Regions from separate parts of the Pseudomonas sp. Leaf127 genome, predicted to be linked through region 1. Evidence: predicted binding sites of a transcription regulator. Region 1 holds the regulator's gene; each other region holds the start of a gene.

Region 1 (4,211 bases):
AGCCCTTGCCATGCAACTGATCAAGCAGCGCTTCGAATTCGTCGTCGGTGATTTCGTCGCTGTTCACCGCTGGGGCCGCTGCCGACGCTGGCACTGCCGCTGTGGCAGCGGGGGCTGCCGCTGCGATGCCGGCATCGAACGAGCCCTTGCCATGCAACTGGTCGAGCAGCGCTTCGAATTCGTGGTCGGTGATTTCATCGCTGGCCGCCACCGGCGCAGACGGTACAGGTGCAGGTGCAGCAGGTGCCAGGGCATCGGACTTGGCACCTTGCAGCGAATCGAGCAGACGCTCGAATTCGTCATCGGTGATTTCATCGCCAGGGGCCGGGGCTTCAGGTTCTGCAGCCTGTTGTGCCACAGGCTCCGCGGCCGCAGGTGCTTCATCAGCGGCCTGCGGATCGGCCAGACGCGCCAGCGCCGCCAGCAGTTCAGGGGTGGCAGGCGTGACGTCACTGCGCTCGCGCACCTGGCCGAACATGCTGTTGACGGTGTCCAGGGCTTCGAGAACCACGTCCATCAATTCTGAATCTACGCGTCGTTCACCCTTGCGCAGGATGTCGAACACGTTCTCGGCAATGTGGCAGCACTCCACCAGCTCATGCAGCTGGAGGAAGCCGGCGCCCCCTTTAACAGTGTGAAAACCGCGAAAAATTGCGTTGAGCAAGTCTGCGTCATCCGGTCGGCTTTCAAGCTCGACCAGCTGTTCGGACAATTGCTCGAGAATCTCGCCGGCCTCTACCAGAAAATCCTGAAGGATCTCTTCATCGGCGCCGAAGCTCATGGGGGTGCTCCCTAAAATTAACCGTCAAGACCTAGAAGCCGAGGCTCGATAACAAGTCGTCCACATCATCCTGACCGGAAACGACATCTTCCCGTTTATCGGCATGAATTTGCGGACCTTCACCTTGGGCGAGATTTTTTTTCGGATTATTTTCCGCCAACAGTGCTTCACGATCATGTTCAATGCCGGCAAAGCGATCGACATGGCTGGCCATCAGCACCAGCTTGAGCAGATTGCTTTCAACTTCGGTGACCAATTGCGTCACGCGCTTGATCACCTGGCCGGTCAGGTCCTGATAGTCCTGAGCAAGCAGAATGTCGTTGAGGTTGGTCGCCACGCTGTGACTTTCCTTTTCGGTACGAGAAAGAAAGCCTTCGACGCGCTTTGCCAGCCCACGAAACTCTTCGGCACCGATTTCGCGGCGCATCAGGCGCCCCCAGTCGGCGCTCAACGCCTTGGCGTCGTCGCTCAGGCTGTTCATCAGCGGCGTGCTCTGCTCCACCAGGTCCATGGTGCGGTTGGCCGCGCCCTCGGTCAGGCGCACAACATACGACAGGCGTTCGGTGGCGTCCGTGATCTGCGACACCTCTTCGGCCTGTGGCATCTGCGGGTCTATCTGGAAGTTGACGATCGCACTGTGCAATTCACGTGTCAGCTTGCCCACTTCCTGATAAAGGCCGCGGTCCCGAGTCTGGTTGAGCTCATGGATCAATTGCACGGCATCGCCGAACTTGCCTCTTTCAAGGCTGGCGACAAGCTCGTGCGCATGTTTTTTCAGGGTCGACTCGAAGTCGCCCAATGAATCGTTGTTGTCCATAGCGCCCTCGCGGCATGCATCAGCTATTGACGCGCTCGAAGATCTTCTCGATCTTTTCTTGCAGTACCTGGGCGGTAAAAGGCTTGACCACATAGCCGTTCACGCCAGCCTGGGCCGCTTCGATGATCTGCTCACGCTTGGCTTCGGCAGTCACCATCAGCACCGGAATGTGCTTGAGACGTTCGTCCAGGCGCACTTGACGCAACAGGTCGATACCCGACATGCCGGGCATGTTCCAGTCAGTGACCAGAAAATCGAAACCACCGCTTTGCAGCATCGGCAATGCGGTCAGGCCGTCATCGGCTTCCGACGTGTTGGTGAACCCCAGGTCACGCAACAGGTTTTTTATGATCCGCCGCATCGTTGAAAAATCGTCAACGATGAGGATTTTCATGTTCTTGTCCAATTCGACCTCCAAACAGTCCTGAACGAGCCCGGCTCCCGGACCCGCTGTTCACTCAATACCGGCACAGCACATTTTCGACCGCTTGCCGCTTTCACAGGCCTGGCACATGGACACGGGCAAACGCCTGAACCAGTCATCCCCAGGGATGCTGACAGGCTCCTGCCTTGTCCGGGTACTCGACACGTGACGCCTTGCACAGCCGGTCTGCAGCCGCCCGGACACTCCGGACGCTGTCAGCGTGCGCGCCACTCCCCCAAACGCCCCCGCAAACGTGCGGCGCACTGGCTGTGTAACTGGCTGACCCGTGATTCGCTGACCCCCAGGACCTCACCGATTTCCTTGAGGTTCAGCTCTTCGTCATAGTACAGCGCCAATACCAGACGCTCACGCTCCGGCAGATTGGCGATGGCATCGGCCAACGCGGCCTGGAAGCGCTCGTCTTCCAGGTCCCGCGACGGCTCCAGCGAAGCGCTGGCGCCATCCTCGTGCAGCCCGTCATGATCGCCGTCCTGCAAGAGGTCGTCAAAGCTGAACAGGCGGCTGCCCAAGGTGTCGTTCAAGATAGCGTAATAATCATCCAGACTTAACTGGAGTTCGGCCGCAATCTCATGATCTTTAGCGTCGCGGCCGGTTTTTGCTTCAATGCCACGAATCGCATCGCTGACCATGCGGGTATTACGGTGCACCGAACGCGGTGCCCAGTCGCCCTTGCGCACCTCATCGAGCATCGCGCCACGAATGCGGATGCCGGCGTAGGTCTCGAAACTGGCGCCCTTGCTCGAATCGTATTTGGTCGACACTTCCAGCAGGCCGATCATGCCGGCCTGGATCAGGTCTTCCACCTGCACACTGGCCGGCAGGCGCGCCAGCAGGTGATAGGCAATGCGCTTGACCAACGGCGCATAACGCTCGATCAGTTCGTACTGCGAATTCCTGGAAGCCTTGCTGTACATCTGGTAACCGCTGGCTGTCATTGAACGGGTCCCGCTGCGCTGGTCTGGTGAACAAGCCGCTCGACGAAGAACTCAAGGTGCCCGCGCGGATTGGCCGGCAGAGGCCAGGTGTCGACCTTCTGGGCAATGGCCTTGAACGCCAGGGCGCACTTGGAACGTGGAAACGCTTCGTAGACGGCGCGCTGTTTCTGCACGGCCTTGCGTACACACTCATCATAGGGAACGGCACCGACATACTGCAGCGCCACGTCAAGGAAACGGTCGGTGACCTTGGTCAGCTTGGCAAACAGGTTGCGCCCTTCCTGGGGGCTCTGGGCCATGTTGGCCAGGACCCGGAAACGGTTCATGCCGTAGTCACGGTTGAGCAGCTTGATCAGGGCGTAGGCATCGGTGATCGAGGTCGGCTCGTCGCACACCACCAGCATCACTTCCTGGGCGGCGCGCACAAAGCTGACCACTGACTCGCCGATACCGGCAGCGGTGTCGATGACCAACACGTCAAGATTGTCGCCAATCTCGCTGAAGGCCTGGATCAGGCCGGCATGCTGGGCGGGCGCCAGGTGCACCATGCTCTGGGTGCCGGAAGCCGCCGGCACGATGCGTACGCCGCCAGGGCCCTGCAACAGCACGTCGCGCAGTTCGCAGCGGCCTTCGATGACGTCGGCCAGGGTGTGCTTGGGGGTCAGGCCCAGCAAGACATCGACATTGGCCAGGCCAAGGTCGGCATCGAGCAACATGACACGTCGCCCAAGCTCGGCCAGCGCCAGTGAAAGGTTCACTGACACGTTGGTCTTGCCGACGCCACCTTTGCCGCCGGTCACGGCGATAACCTGTACGGGATGCATGCTGCCCATGTTATTTCATTACCTTGTCATGCGTAGACCGAAACCACATTACGGGCTGCACGTTCGCTTGCGAACAATGCCTGGCAGACCAGATATGCAGGGACCTTCCAATCGTTTCCATCAATTACCCCACTTGCTTGCCGGGTTTGTGATAGAGGTCGGCGAACATGTCCGCCATGGCCTCCTCACTCGGCTCATCCTGCATCTGCACACTGACCGCGCGGCTCACCAGCTGGTGACGACGCGGCAGGTGCAGATCATCAGGAATACGCGGCCCATCGGTCAGATAGGCCACAGGCAATTCGTGACTGATCGCCAGGCTCAGGACTTCGCCGAGGCTGGCGGTTTCGTCCAGTTTGGTCAGGATGCAGCCGGCCAGGCCGCAGCGCTTGTAGCTGTGATAGGCCGC
Region 2 (4,211 bases), on a different contig from region 1:
AAGGGCTTTCGCAAGGCCATGCACGACGATGAAAAGCCGGCCGAGCCCAACCCAACGGCCCAGCCGCAGCCACAACCGCAGCCGGCCCAGAGCACGGCGCATAACCCGCAACCCCAACCGCCGCACACCATCGATGCCCAGGCGCAAAGGGTGCAGGATCCGGTGCGCAAGGACCAGGTCTGATCCATGTTTGGTATCAGCTTTTCCGAACTGCTGCTGATCGGCCTGGTGGCCCTGCTGGTACTGGGTCCCGAGCGCCTGCCGGGAGCCGCGCGTACCGCCGGGCTGTGGATAGGTCGTCTGCGGCGCAGCTTCAATGCCATCAAGCAGGAAGTGGAACGTGAAATCGGTGCCGACGAGATTCGCCGGCAACTGCACAACGAGCACATCCTGTCGCTGGAAGAAGAAGCCCGCAAGCTGTTCTCGCCGCCCAACGAAGACGTGCTCAATCGCGACGCCCCGGCAGTCGAACCGGATCCGCAACCCATTGCGCTGCAACCTGAGTCTTCGGTGCCGCCAGCCACCGTCACGCCGGCAACGCCGCGTCTGACCCTGGAAAAAACACCCAAGCCTGCGACCGTGGCCACGCCTGTCGGTCAGCCGGCTGCCCTCACTGACCCGTCATTGCCATCGCGAGCCCCATGAGCGCTGATATCCCGGAAAACGACCAGCCCATGCCGCTGGTCTCGCACCTGACCGAGCTGCGTACACGCCTGCTGCGTTGCGTGGCTGCGGTATTTGTGGTCTTTGCCTGCCTGTTCTACTTTGCGCAGAAGATCTACACCCTGGTGTCTGCCCCGCTGCGCGCCTACCTGCCCGAAGGCGCGACGATGATTGCCACCGATGTGGCCTCGCCGTTCCTGACGCCCTTCAAGCTGACCATGATGGTGGCATTGTTCGCCTCGATGCCCATCATCCTGCATCAGGTCTGGGGCTTCATCGCACCGGGCCTGTACCGGCATGAAAAGCGCATCGCCGTGCCCTTGCTGGTGTCGAGCATCATCCTGTTCTATGCCGGCATGGCGTTCGCCTACTTCCTGGTGTTCCCGCTGATTTTCCACTTCTTTGCCAGCGTGACGCCCGAAGGCGTGTCGATGATGACCGACATCGCCAGCTACCTGGACTTCGTCATGACGCTGTTCTTTGCCTTCGGCGTGGCCTTCGAGATTCCGGTGGCCGTGGTGTTGCTGGTGTGGATCGGTGTGGTCGACGTCAAGTACCTGAAGAAGATCCGCCCCTACGTGATCATCGGCTGCTTTGTGGTCGGCATGATCCTCACCCCGCCGGACATCTTCTCGCAGACCCTGTTGGCAGTGCCGATGTGGCTGCTGTTCGAGCTGGGCATCCTGTGCAGCAGCATGATCAGCAAGCGCGGCGAGCACCCTGAAGACCAGAAGCGCGACCAGCCGCCAGCGCCGCTGTCGTGAACCTGCTGCTGCTCGAAGAGGCCGACTTCATCGCGGCCGACCGTGTGGTGTTGCGTGACCGGCGCCTGACCCACATGCAGGAGGTGCAGCGGGTCGCGGTCGGTGACCGCCTGCGGGTCGGCCGTATCGGCGGCCTGCTGGGGGAAGCCGAAGTGCTGCGCCTGGAGCCACGCGAAGCCGAGCTGCGCGTGACCCTGCACAGCCCGCCGCCGGCCAAGCTCCCGCTGACCCTGATCCTGGCCGTGCCGCGCCCGAAAATGCTGCGCCGGGTGTTCCAGACCGTGGCCACCATGGGCGTGCCACGGCTGATTCTGGTCAACAGCTATCGGGTCGAGAAAAGCTTCTGGCAGACCCCGTTCCTCAACCCCGAGGCCATCCGCGAGAACCTGATCCTGGGCCTGGAGCAGGCCCGCGACAGCGTGTTGCCCGAGGTGCTGATCGAAAAGCGCTTCAAGCCATTCGTCGAGGACCGCCTGCCGGCCCTGGCCCAGGACACCCTCGGGCTGGTCGGCCATCCGGGTGATTTTCCGCCCTGCCCGCGGGCGGTCGAACAGCCGGTGACCCTGGCCATTGGCCCGGAAGGTGGCTGGATTCCGTACGAGGTCGATCTGCTGGCCGGCGCCGGGTTGCAGCCGGTGCAGCTCGGGGCGCGCATCCTGCGCGTCGAGACTGCGGTCACGGCACTGTTGGCGCGCTTGTTCTGAGCATTTGCTCCGTCATCTAAATCGCTTCAGCTTGCAGGATTCTTGCCGATACAGGGGTTCGTACTGTATCTGCCCGGCAAGGAGTCCTCATGTCCATTACCCAACGTCTCGCCAACGCGAGTGTCAGCCGCAAACTGGCGCTCGGTTTCGGCCTCGTGGTGCTGATGACCCTGGCCATCAGCACCACCGGTTGGCGCAGCATCCAGTCCCTGATCGATCGGGGCGACCGGGTCAGTGCCATCAATCAGATCAATGAGCAGACCCTGGAACTGCGTATCCAGCGTCAGCGCTATGAAGCCCTGTCCAGCGCCGAAGCGGCAAAGAACGTTGTGGCAGCCCTCGACCAGCTCGACATCGATCTGCGCGCGGCACGCAGCCTTATTCGCTCGCCCGCCAACCAGCAACGCCTGGACACGCAAATCAAGACCGCCGGTGATTATCGTCAGGCGTTCATGGAAATGAGCCAGGCCATCGAAACCCGTGAAGGCACCCGCAGCCTGATGGGCGACAGCGCCGACAAGGCCGTGGCCGAAATCAACAAGCTCGAAGCCGAACTGCTCAAGAGCAACGATATTCTGGCCTTCAACAATATCGTTGGCGTCAGCAAATTGCTGCAACAAGCACGCTTTCAGGTGCGCGGCTACACCTACAGCGGCCGTGCCGAATTCGAGAAGAACGCCAACGCGGCCATCGACGAGGCCATGACCGGCATCAACGCCCTGGCTGGCGATATTCCGGCCGACTTCCTGCCGACGCTGCAGGCGGCACAGGCGGGCCTGCAAGGCTATCGCAAGGCGGTGGGCAAGTACCATGATGCCCAGACCGCCAGCCTCACCGCGCTGGAAAAGATGGCACCGCTTGGCGAAACAATGGTCAGACTGAGTCGTGAACTGATTGCCGACCAGAATGCCAGCCGCGACAAGGAGAGCGAGCAGGCGGTGCTGACCATTGTCCTGGGCACGGCCCTGGCGCTGCTGTTCAGTGTGCTCGCCGGCTGGATCATCACGCGGCAGATCACCCTGCCCCTGCAAGATACGCTCAAGGCCGTCGAGCGCGTGGCCGCCGGCGACCTCAGCCACAACCTCAACGTCAATCGCCGGGACGAACTGGGTGTGCTGCAAGGCACCCTGCAGCGCATGACCGTCAGCCTGCGCGAGCTGGTGGGCGGCATTCGCGATGGCGTGACGCAGATTGCCAGCGCGGCCGAAGAACTCTCGGCCGTTACCGAGCAGACCAGCGCCGGGGTCAACAGCCAGCGGGTCGAGACCGATCAGGTGGCCACCGCCATGCATGAAATGACCGCCACCGTGCAGGAAGTGGCGCGCAACGCCGAAGAAGCCTCGGAAGCGGCACTGGCCGCCGACCAGCAGGCCCGTGAGGGTGACCGGGTGGTCAACGAGGCCATTGGCCAGATCGAACGCCTGGCCAAGGCCATGGGTAATTCCACTGCCGCCATGGACGAACTCAAGCGCGAAAGCGACAAGATCGGTAGCGTGCTGGATGTGATCAAGTCGGTGGCCGAACAGACCAACCTGCTGGCGCTGAACGCCGCCATTGAAGCGGCGCGCGCCGGTGAAGCCGGACGCGGCTTTGCCGTGGTGGCCGATGAGGTGCGCAGCCTGGCGCAGCGTACCCAGAAGTCCACCGAAGAGATCGAAGCGCTGATTGCCGGCCTGCAAAGCGGCACCCAGCAGGTGTCGAGCATCATGGACGACAGCCTGGCGCTGACCGACAGCAGCGTCGAGCTGACCCGCCGCGCCGGGGGCTCGCTGGAAAGCATCACCCGCACGGTCTCGGCCATCCAGGCGATGAACCAGCAGATTGCCGCCGCCGCCGAGCAGCAAAGCGCCACGGCCGACGAGATCAACCGCAGCGTGCTCAATGTGCGTGACGTGTCGCAACAGACCGCCGCCGCCAGCGAAGAAACCGCCGCCTCCAGCGTCGAGCTGGCGCGCCTGGGCAACCACCTGCAAACCCTGGTGGGGCGCTTCGTGATCTGACGCCCCGCGCTCTGTCCAAGGAGCGCGCTTGCCCGCGACCGGCTGCGCAGCAGTCGTAAATTTGTGGCGTTTAATCAATT
Region 3 (4,211 bases), on a different contig from region 1:
CATGAGCTCATCCTTGAGGTGAGCCACTTCGCGGTCCAGGGTGATCGACTCGATGGCACGGTGGGCACGCAACATGATGGTGCCGCCCGGGGTCTCGTAGCAGCCGCGCGACTTCATGCCCACGTAGCGGTTCTCGACGATGTCGAGGCGACCGATACCGTTCTCGCCGCCAATGCGGTTCAGTTCGGCCAGCACCTGGGCCGGACTCAGGTCCTTGCCATCGATCGCCACGATGTCGCCGGCGCGGTAGGTCAGCTCAAGGTAGGTCGGGGTATTGGGGGCATCTTCAGGCGACCGGGTCCAGCGCCACATGTCTTCTTCGTGTTCGGTCCAGGTGTCTTCCAGCACACCGCCTTCATACGAGATGTGCAGCAGGTTGGCGTCCATGGAGTACGGCGACTTTTTCTTGCCATGACGCTCGATCGGGATGGCATGCTTTTCAGCGTAGTCCATCAGTTTCTCGCGCGACAGCAGGTCCCACTCGCGCCATGGGGCGATGACCTTGACGCCAGGCTTGAGCGCATAGGCGCCCAGTTCGAAGCGCACCTGGTCATTACCCTTGCCGGTCGCACCGTGGGAGATGGCGTCAGCACCGGTCTCGTTGGCGATTTCGATCAGGCGCTTGGCGATCAGAGGGCGTGCGATGGACGTACCCAGCAGGTACTCGCCTTCATAGACAGTGTTGGCACGGAACATCGGGTAGACGAAATCGCGCACGAACTCTTCGCGCAGATCGTCGATGTAGATCTCTTTCACGCCCATGGCCTGTGCCTTGGCGCGTGCAGGCTCGACCTCCTCGCCCTGCCCCAGGTCAGCGGTGAACGTCACCACTTCGCAGTTATAGGTATCTTGCAGCCACTTCAGGATCACTGAAGTATCCAGGCCACCAGAATACGCCAGAACGACCTTGTTTACGTCCGCCATGCCATCACTCCACCGGGTTGTACGGAAAACCGTCGAGTCTACCGTTCAAACCCGCAGATTTACAGTGGCGCGACAGCTTGTGACCCGCAGGCGACAGCGCTCGTACCCTTCGCAGGCGGTCAGGAGGCCTTGGCAGGCGCCCCTGTGGTGGACGGTGCCGGTGCCGACATACCAGCCGCCGGAGCGACCGGTGGTGCTACGGCAGGCGCGACAGGGGCGGGAAGTTCCTGGGGCGCCACACGCTCCAGATGCACATTCACCCGCCGGTTGCGGGCGCGGTTGGCATTGTTGGTATTGGCCGCCAGCGGATAGCGCTCACCGTGAAAGCGCAGGGTGATCTGCTCTTCAGGCACACCATTGGCCTTGAGGTAGTCCATGACCGCCAAGGCCCGACGTCGTGACAGGTCGCGATTGGTCAGGCGGTTGCCGCTGTTGTCGGAGTGACCGTCCAGCTCGATATGGTTGACCGTCGGATCGGCCTTCAGATAAGCCAGCATATTGTCCAGGCGCGCCCTGGCCTTGGCATCGAGCTCGATGCCGCCCCCTGGAAAACCGACCTCGGCCTGCTTGATCTGGTCGAAATTCATTGGCAGCAGCCTGGCCGTGCAGGCCTGGTACTCGCCAAAGGCCTCACGAAACCTGGCCGGCAACAGACGCACTTCCATATTGCCGCCGCCGTCACGAGCATAGTGACGTATCACCGGACTGCGGCCTTCGAGCAAGCCTGTGATCAGACGACCGGCTTGCGCCTGCGTGGTATTGAAGGGGATTTCGCCGTTACTGACCCGCACCGACCCCAGGTTGATATCGCCGCGCCCAGGCTGCCAGGGCGATGCGGCCGCCAGCAGAGTGGCCGAGCCGTTGCCCAGCGTATTGTAGGAAGCCTTCAGGCGAAAGATCGCCTGCTCGCCCGCACGGCGCACGAACTCACCCGCGCCCAGATCGGTAATGGGCTGGCTCAGGCGACATTCGAACTGATCGCCCTCGACCTTCCACTCGATGCTTTCCAGGCGTGTCTGGAAATTGATCGCCGCTGCCGGCAGGCTGACGACGAGGCTGAGCAGGGCTAGATATCGCTGGCGCACGGGAGGCTCCACCTGAAAAATTGGCGGCAAAACAGAAAAATGCCGACCTGATGGCTTGCTATCGGTAACTTCCCACAAAACTTGATAGCGAGTGCCTGAGACTGTCTTTTCCGGTAGCATTCCGCGAGTTCGAACCGCCTGGAATCCCCAATGTCCGACCGCCTGACCCTATTGCGTCCCGACGACTGGCACATCCATCTCCGTGACGGAGCTGTGTTGCCTCATACCGTTGCCGACGCTGCGCGCACCTTTGGCCGCGCAATCATCATGCCCAACCTGGTGCCTCCGGTGCGCAACGCGCAACAAGCCGATGCCTACCGCCAGCGTATCCTGGCGGCACGACCTGCCGGCAGCCGCTTCGAACCCTTGATGGTGCTCTACCTCACCGACCAGACCACGGCCGAAGACATCCGCGACGCCAAGGCCAGTGGCTTTGTGCATGCGGCCAAGCTGTACCCGGCCGGCGCGACCACCAACTCCGACTCCGGCGTCACCAGCCTGGACAAGATCTACCCGGCCCTTGAAGCCATGGCCGACGTCGGCCTGCTGCTGCTGGTGCATGGCGAAGTCACCCGTGGCGAAGTCGACGTGTTCGACCGCGAGAAGCTGTTCATCGACGAGCACCTGCGCCGCGTCGTGGAGCGCTTCCCGACCCTCAAGGTGGTCTTCGAGCACATCACCACCGCTGACGCCGTGCAGTTCGTCAACGAGGCCTCAGGCAATGTGGCGGCGACCATCACCGCGCATCACTTGCTGTACAACCGCAACCACATGCTGGTCGGTGGCATTCGCCCTCATTTCTATTGCCTGCCGATCCTCAAGCGCAACACGCACCAGGTGGCGCTGCTTGACGCCGCCACCGGCGCCAGCAGCAAGTTCTTCCTGGGCACCGACTCGGCACCCCATGCCCAGCATGCCAAGGAAGCGGCCTGCGGCTGCGCCGGCTGCTACACCGCCTATGCTGCCATCGAGCTGTATGCCGAGGCGTTCGAACAGCGTAACGCCCTGGACAGGCTCGAAGGTTTTGCCAGCCTGCACGGTCCGGCTTTCTACGGTTTGCCTGCCAACCAGGACACCATCACTCTGATTCGCGACGAATGGACGGCGCCTGCCAGCCTGCCGTTTGGCGAACTGAACGTTATCCCGCTGCGCGCTGGTGAAAAACTGCGCTGGCGTGTGCTGGAGGAAAAGGCGTGAGCGACGATCATCTCGACGACGATCTGGACATTCACCATGGCGGTGGCTCGCGCCATCCGATGGCCGCGCGCTTTCGCGGCTATCTGCCGGTTGTGATCGATGTCGAAACAGGCGGCTTCAACTCGGCCACCGATGCCCTGCTGGAAATCGCAGCCGTGACCATCGGCATGGACGAAAAAGGTTTTGTGTACCCCGAGCACACCTATTTCTTTCGGGTAGAACCCTTTGAAGGCGCCAACATCGAGGCGGCTGCCCTGGAGTTCACCGGAATCAAGCTCGACCATCCGCTGCGCATGGCGGTCAGCGAAGAAACCGCGCTGACCGATATCTTTCGTGGCGTACGCAAGGCCATCAAGGCCAATGGCTGCAAGCGCGCCGTGCTGGTCGGCCACAACGCCAGCTTCGACCTGGGCTTTCTCAACGCCGCCGTGGCGCGCCTGGACATGAAACGCAACCCGTTTCATCCTTTCTCCAGCTTCGACACCGCGACCCTGGCCGGCCTGGCCTACGGCCAGACGGTGCTGGCCAAGGCCTGCCAGGCCGCCGGCATGGACTTTGACGGCCGTGAAGCCCACTCGGCCCGCTACGACACGGAAAAGACCGCCGAGCTGTTCTGCGGCATCGTCAACCGCTGGAAAGACATGGGCGGCTGGCGCGACTACGACTGATCCGGCCGGCGCACTTGCCCTGCGCAAGTGCGCCGATTCCTGATCGACGCACCACTCATCGGGCTAGCTGAATCCGGCTCAAAACAATTTTGACAAGCATTCTCATTAGCATTAGTCTCGTTCGCAACTTGCAATACACAGCGACGGTTCAAGCTTATGTACGTTTGTCTCTGCCTAGGTGTTACTGACGGTCAAATCCGCGAGTCGATTCTCGAAGGCTGCTGCAGCTATCGGGATGTTCGCCAGACCCTCGGTGTTGCGACGCAATGCGGCAAATGCGCCTGCCTTGCCAAGCAGGTCGTACGTGAAACCCTGACCGAACTGCAAACGACACAGG
Region 4 (4,211 bases), on a different contig from region 1:
TCGTTCACCACGGTGGCGGCCTGGTTACGCTCCCAGTTGGCCACCTTTTTCTGCACGATTTTCATGCCCGGGTATTTGGCGACGACGTGTTCCACATCCTCGGTGCGCATCCGCGAAGCGGCATTGCCGGGGTCGCCTACCACTATGACCACGTTGCCTTTGTAGCCGGCACGACGCGCCAGTTCTTCCATTTGCAGCGTGCCGGACTCCAGCTCGTTGGAGCCGACGTAGGCGGTTTGTGCTGCCAGCTTTTCCAGCGCCGGGCTACGGTTGACAAAGACCAGCGGGATCCTGGCCGCGTCAGCCAGCTTCATCATCTGCGCCGAACTTTTATCGTCGACCGTCGCCACAATGATTGCGTCCACTTTAGAGTCGACCAGGTTGCGAAACTGCCTCATCTGCAAGTCGGCGTTGTCCTGACCGTTCTCCATGAAGACATCGGCACTCACCGAGGTCGCGTGCTGCTGCACGCTGTTGCGCAGAAGCGTCTGGAAATTGTCATCGTACTTGGCCATGGCGACACCCAGCAGCGGTGTAGCGGCCTGAGCCAGGCCGGTGATGAACAGCATCGAACCCAGAATGAGCATTGACCCTGCTTTCATTTTTCTGACCTCCAAGGGTCAAACTTTGAATTGTTGAAGCAGCTCGCGCTGCACACTGGCCATCTTCGACAGGCTCTGGCTACTGCTCGCTGACTGCTCAGCGCCGTCAGCGGCCTGCTGGGCAGAATCGTTGATCTGAATGACCATGCGGCTGGTGTCTTGCACGGTTGCGCTCTGTTGCTCGGTGGCCGCGGCAATCTGGATATTCATGTCGCGGATGGTGCCGACCGCCTCGCTCATCGACAGCAGCAGCTCCCCGGCACCCGAGGCCAGCGTCACACACTGGCTCGATTGCTGTTGGCTTTCGTTCATCACCTGCACGACCGAATGAATCTTTTCCTGCATCTTGCCGATCACTTCCTGGATTTCCCCGGTCGAGGTCTGGGTACGGCCCGCCAGTGAACGTACCTCGTCAGCGACCACGGCAAAGCCTCGACCCTGCTCGCCGGCGCGAGCCGCTTCAATGGCGGCATTGAGGGCCAGCAGGTTGGTCTGCTCGGCGATGGCACGGATCGCCACGACAATGCCCTCGATGCTCTGGCCATACCGTTGCAGCTCGTCAGTGACTTCGGCAGCCTTGTTGACCTGTTCGGCCTGCTGGCGAATATTGACGATGGTTTCAGACACACGCTCTTGCACCGCATCGGTCAGGTCGCGGGTATCGTCCACGGCCTTGCGCGTATCCTGCGCGCGCCGTGCAACCTCCTCCACCGTGCTTTCCATTTGCGTCATGGCCGAGGCGGCCGATTGCAGCTTGTCCTTTTGCTCATCCACCACGCGGGTGGTCTGCTCGCTGTTGAGGGCGTTGTTTCCAGCGGTGACGGCCAGGGAGTCGGCCGAGCGGATCAGTTCGGTAAAAATCGTGCGCAACGCCCCGGTCAGTTCATTCAGGTAACCGCCCAGCTCACCAAATTCATCCCGGCGACTGACATCGAAGCTGACGCGCATATCGCCGCCCGTCAGTTGCTTGAGGACTTCACGGAAGGCGGCCAGCGGCCTGCGCAGGCTGAAGGCGACCCAGAGACCAATAAGCACCGCCGCCACCATTGCCAGGACACAGGCGAGCAGCAACCAGGTGCGGCCGGTGCTGATGGTGGCATTGGCAGCATCCCTGGCCTGATTGGCCACTTCAAGCGCCTGACTGCCGAATTGACCGATCTGCGCCAGGGTGGATTGCAACGTGGTCTCGACTGACTGGCGTTGCTGCAGCACTTGTGCGTCCAGTTGCGCTTCTGCCTGATAAGCCCGAAACAGCCCGTCGGCCGCCGTCAGGTCCGTCAGCAGGCGATTGACCATGACCCCGGTGATCCGTCCGATCCTTGGATCGACCGCCGTCATGGCCTGCAGGCGCGTGTTGATCACTTCGTCCTGCAGATTGAGCACGCGCTGCAAGACGCCGATATCGGGTGTGGCGGCGTGCGCGGCCAGGCCGTCGTAGGCTTTATTGACCTCAAGCAACAACTGTTCGGCGGCGGCGACTTGCGCTACCGCGTCTTCACTGCGTGCGCGGGCAATGTAATCACGCAAATAACGGGTCAATTGAGCCGCTTGCACGGTGCTGTAGCTTTGCAATAAGCGGTTCAACGCCAGTTGTTGCACGTGCGCGCGATGCACGACGATCAGGGCCTTGGCCTGTTCGGCGTAGACACTGACGGACTGACGTTCTTGCGCGAGACTGGCCCGCAGTTCATCGCGATCGCCGATATAAGCATCGGTGCGTCCCAGCAACTCGTTGAATTGACGAATACTGTCATCAAACGGTTGTTGACCGGCATCAATCTGCGCCAGGTTATCGTTGATCAAATTGGCCAACAACGCCTGGTGGGCGCGCAGGATATACACATACAACTCGCTGGCGGCGCGGCTCAAGGGCGCCGACTGGCCAGTGATCACGGTCAAACGATCGCTGATGGACCGTGTGTTCTGATAGCTGAGGCCCGCCATTGCCAACAGCAATAGCACCAATACCGCAAACCCGCCGATTACTCGCTGCAAAATGGTCATGGACGCCCTCTTTGGTTTTTATTCGTGAGCTTTCGATACCCAAGCTGGTCTTTAACCAAGGTGCCATCTTGGCTATCGACCCGGCGCAAGGAACCTTGATAGACGCCAGCGCCCTTGCGACCACTTTATTATTGCCCGCCCGTTTCTCTTGCTGCGTCAGGCGCCTGACGCTCCTTACAAGCCCTTGATAGATAAGCGTATTGATTCAGCGGCAAGGGCATGGGGCACGGCTGTCTCAACGGGACATCATGCACGTCTTGAAAAAGCGCTGACGCGCCATCCATTTTGCAGACCGCAATGGACAGGTGCTTGAGAAATAATGCCGCCTGACCAGATTCTGAAGCATTTGGCAGGTACAATCGCGCCATCACGAAGGCTCAGAACCGGCCTGAAAGCCGCCATACAGAGCCCTCAAGCATGACTACATGGAGGTCAGGATGGAAACGTCGGTTGATGTAATCCGCACGCAAATCAGGAACGCAGAGCCCGTACTCAAAATGCTGGACGAGCGCATGGAGGCCATTGAATTCGATCCGCGTGTGCCTGCGAGCGTGGCGGCGGCAACGGCCAGTGTGCAGCAGATCGTCGAAGACATGATGACCCCCTTCAAGGCCAACCCGGTGCTGGGCCCCCTGGCCGCCGAACTCAAATCAAATTACCTGGATAACATCCGCTTTCGCGTCAGCGAGGCGCGCAAGGCATAGCGGCACGTTATCGATCAGGCCCTGCACAATAGGCGTCCAGGGCAGCACTGGCCTGTGAGACGGCTTTTCGATAGCGGTTGAGTTCGGCCCACTCCTCCTCACTGGAGGGATAAGGTGCCGAGTCGAAGTGTTTACGGTACGCGGTGTAGGCATCGGCCAGGTGTTGCTCCAGCCGTTCGACTTCTGCTCGTTCACGGTGTGGCATGGCGATCTTCTCCAGTGTTGAAAAGCCTAGTGAAGCGTCAGCTTGCGCTCCAGGTCCGAGGCACAACGCTTGAGCAACGAGCGGATCGGGCCCCGTATATCCCGCTTGCACAGTTCCTTGACCGAAAGCCACCGGCAATCATCAATCTCGTTGCATGGCCGGGGCTTTTTGGGCACCGCCCTGCGCGCTTCGAAAATGAAATGGATGACCGCCTCCTCCCGGTAGGTAGAGACGAACGTCAGCGAGTTGAACTCAAGCCCGGTTTCCTCGGCCATTTCCCGCAAGGCTGCGGCCTTGGGGGTTTCTCCACGCTCGACCCGCCCGCCAGGCAGGTTCCATTTGGCCTTGCGCTTGCGCACGAAAAGGATCTCGTCGTCACGGCAATAGATCACCGTGGCACGCCGCTTGAGGTGTTTGGATTTCTCCGACGAGCTGGCTGTTCCCATGTTCGATCCTTTCACTGAGTCCATTCGAAAACCGCACAGCCAAACCGGACAACAGACTGTTGTCCCATAGTGAGCCGCCCAGGTGTCGGTATGATGACCAGAGCTGTGAAATGAAAGTTCAGGGTGCGCCGCCCGTCGGCACCGCCAAGGTTTACCCCAGCGTGATCAACCCTTGGCGCGCAATGCGCGTGAGGTCGTGAATCACACTGGCGGCACTGGCCGGATCCGGCGCATGGATCACTGCCAGGTC

What was found. Region 1 encodes FliA, which starts transcription of late flagellar genes. Its sites were predicted from a motif close to CTAAAGTTTNNNNNNNNNNNGCCGNTAA; they were not measured.
Region 2: a site for FliA is predicted at 2,156-2,183, ahead of ASF84_RS23665 (methyl-accepting chemotaxis protein). Genes of this name have one in related genera too.
Region 3: a site for FliA is predicted at 2,068-2,095, ahead of ASF84_RS01965 (flagellar protein MotY). Genes of this name have one in related genera too.
Region 4: a site for FliA is predicted at 2,679-2,706, ahead of ASF84_RS08940 (methyl-accepting chemotaxis protein). Genes of this name have one in related genera too.

What each region holds. Positions count from the first base shown of each region.
Region 1 is NZ_LMOA01000020.1:413,272-417,482, reverse strand. Features, by position in the region: gene ASF84_RS12550 (chemotaxis protein CheA) at 1-781, opposite strand, end outside; gene ASF84_RS12545 (protein phosphatase CheZ) at 813-1,598, opposite strand; gene ASF84_RS12540 (chemotaxis response regulator CheY) at 1,618-1,992, opposite strand; gene fliA (RNA polymerase sigma factor FliA) at 2,238-2,978, opposite strand; gene fleN (flagellar synthesis regulator FleN) at 2,975-3,811, opposite strand; gene flhF (flagellar biosynthesis protein FlhF) at 3,927-4,211, opposite strand, start outside.
Region 2 is NZ_LMOA01000023.1:571,345-575,555, reverse strand. Features, by position in the region: gene ASF84_RS23685 (twin-arginine translocase TatA/TatE family subunit) at 1-183, shown strand, start outside; gene tatB (Sec-independent protein translocase protein TatB) at 187-645, shown strand; gene tatC (twin-arginine translocase subunit TatC) at 642-1,427, shown strand; gene ASF84_RS23670 (16S rRNA (uracil(1498)-N(3))-methyltransferase) at 1,424-2,131, shown strand; gene ASF84_RS23665 (methyl-accepting chemotaxis protein) at 2,296-4,131, shown strand.
Region 3 is NZ_LMOA01000001.1:429,027-433,237, reverse strand. Features, by position in the region: gene ASF84_RS01970 (argininosuccinate synthase) at 1-924, opposite strand, end outside; gene ASF84_RS01965 (flagellar protein MotY) at 1,044-2,009, opposite strand; gene pyrC (dihydroorotase) at 2,160-3,206, shown strand; gene rnt (ribonuclease T) at 3,203-3,874, shown strand; gene ASF84_RS28265 (bacterioferritin-associated ferredoxin) at 4,031-4,211, shown strand, end outside.
Region 4 is NZ_LMOA01000012.1:267,776-271,986, reverse strand. Features, by position in the region: gene ASF84_RS08945 (substrate-binding domain-containing protein) at 1-602, opposite strand, end outside; gene ASF84_RS08940 (methyl-accepting chemotaxis protein) at 621-2,606, opposite strand; gene ASF84_RS08935 (hypothetical protein) at 3,044-3,310, shown strand; gene ASF84_RS29030 (hypothetical protein) at 3,318-3,515, opposite strand; gene ASF84_RS08930 (NUDIX hydrolase) at 3,542-3,961, opposite strand; gene ASF84_RS08925 (hypothetical protein) at 4,113-4,211, opposite strand, start outside.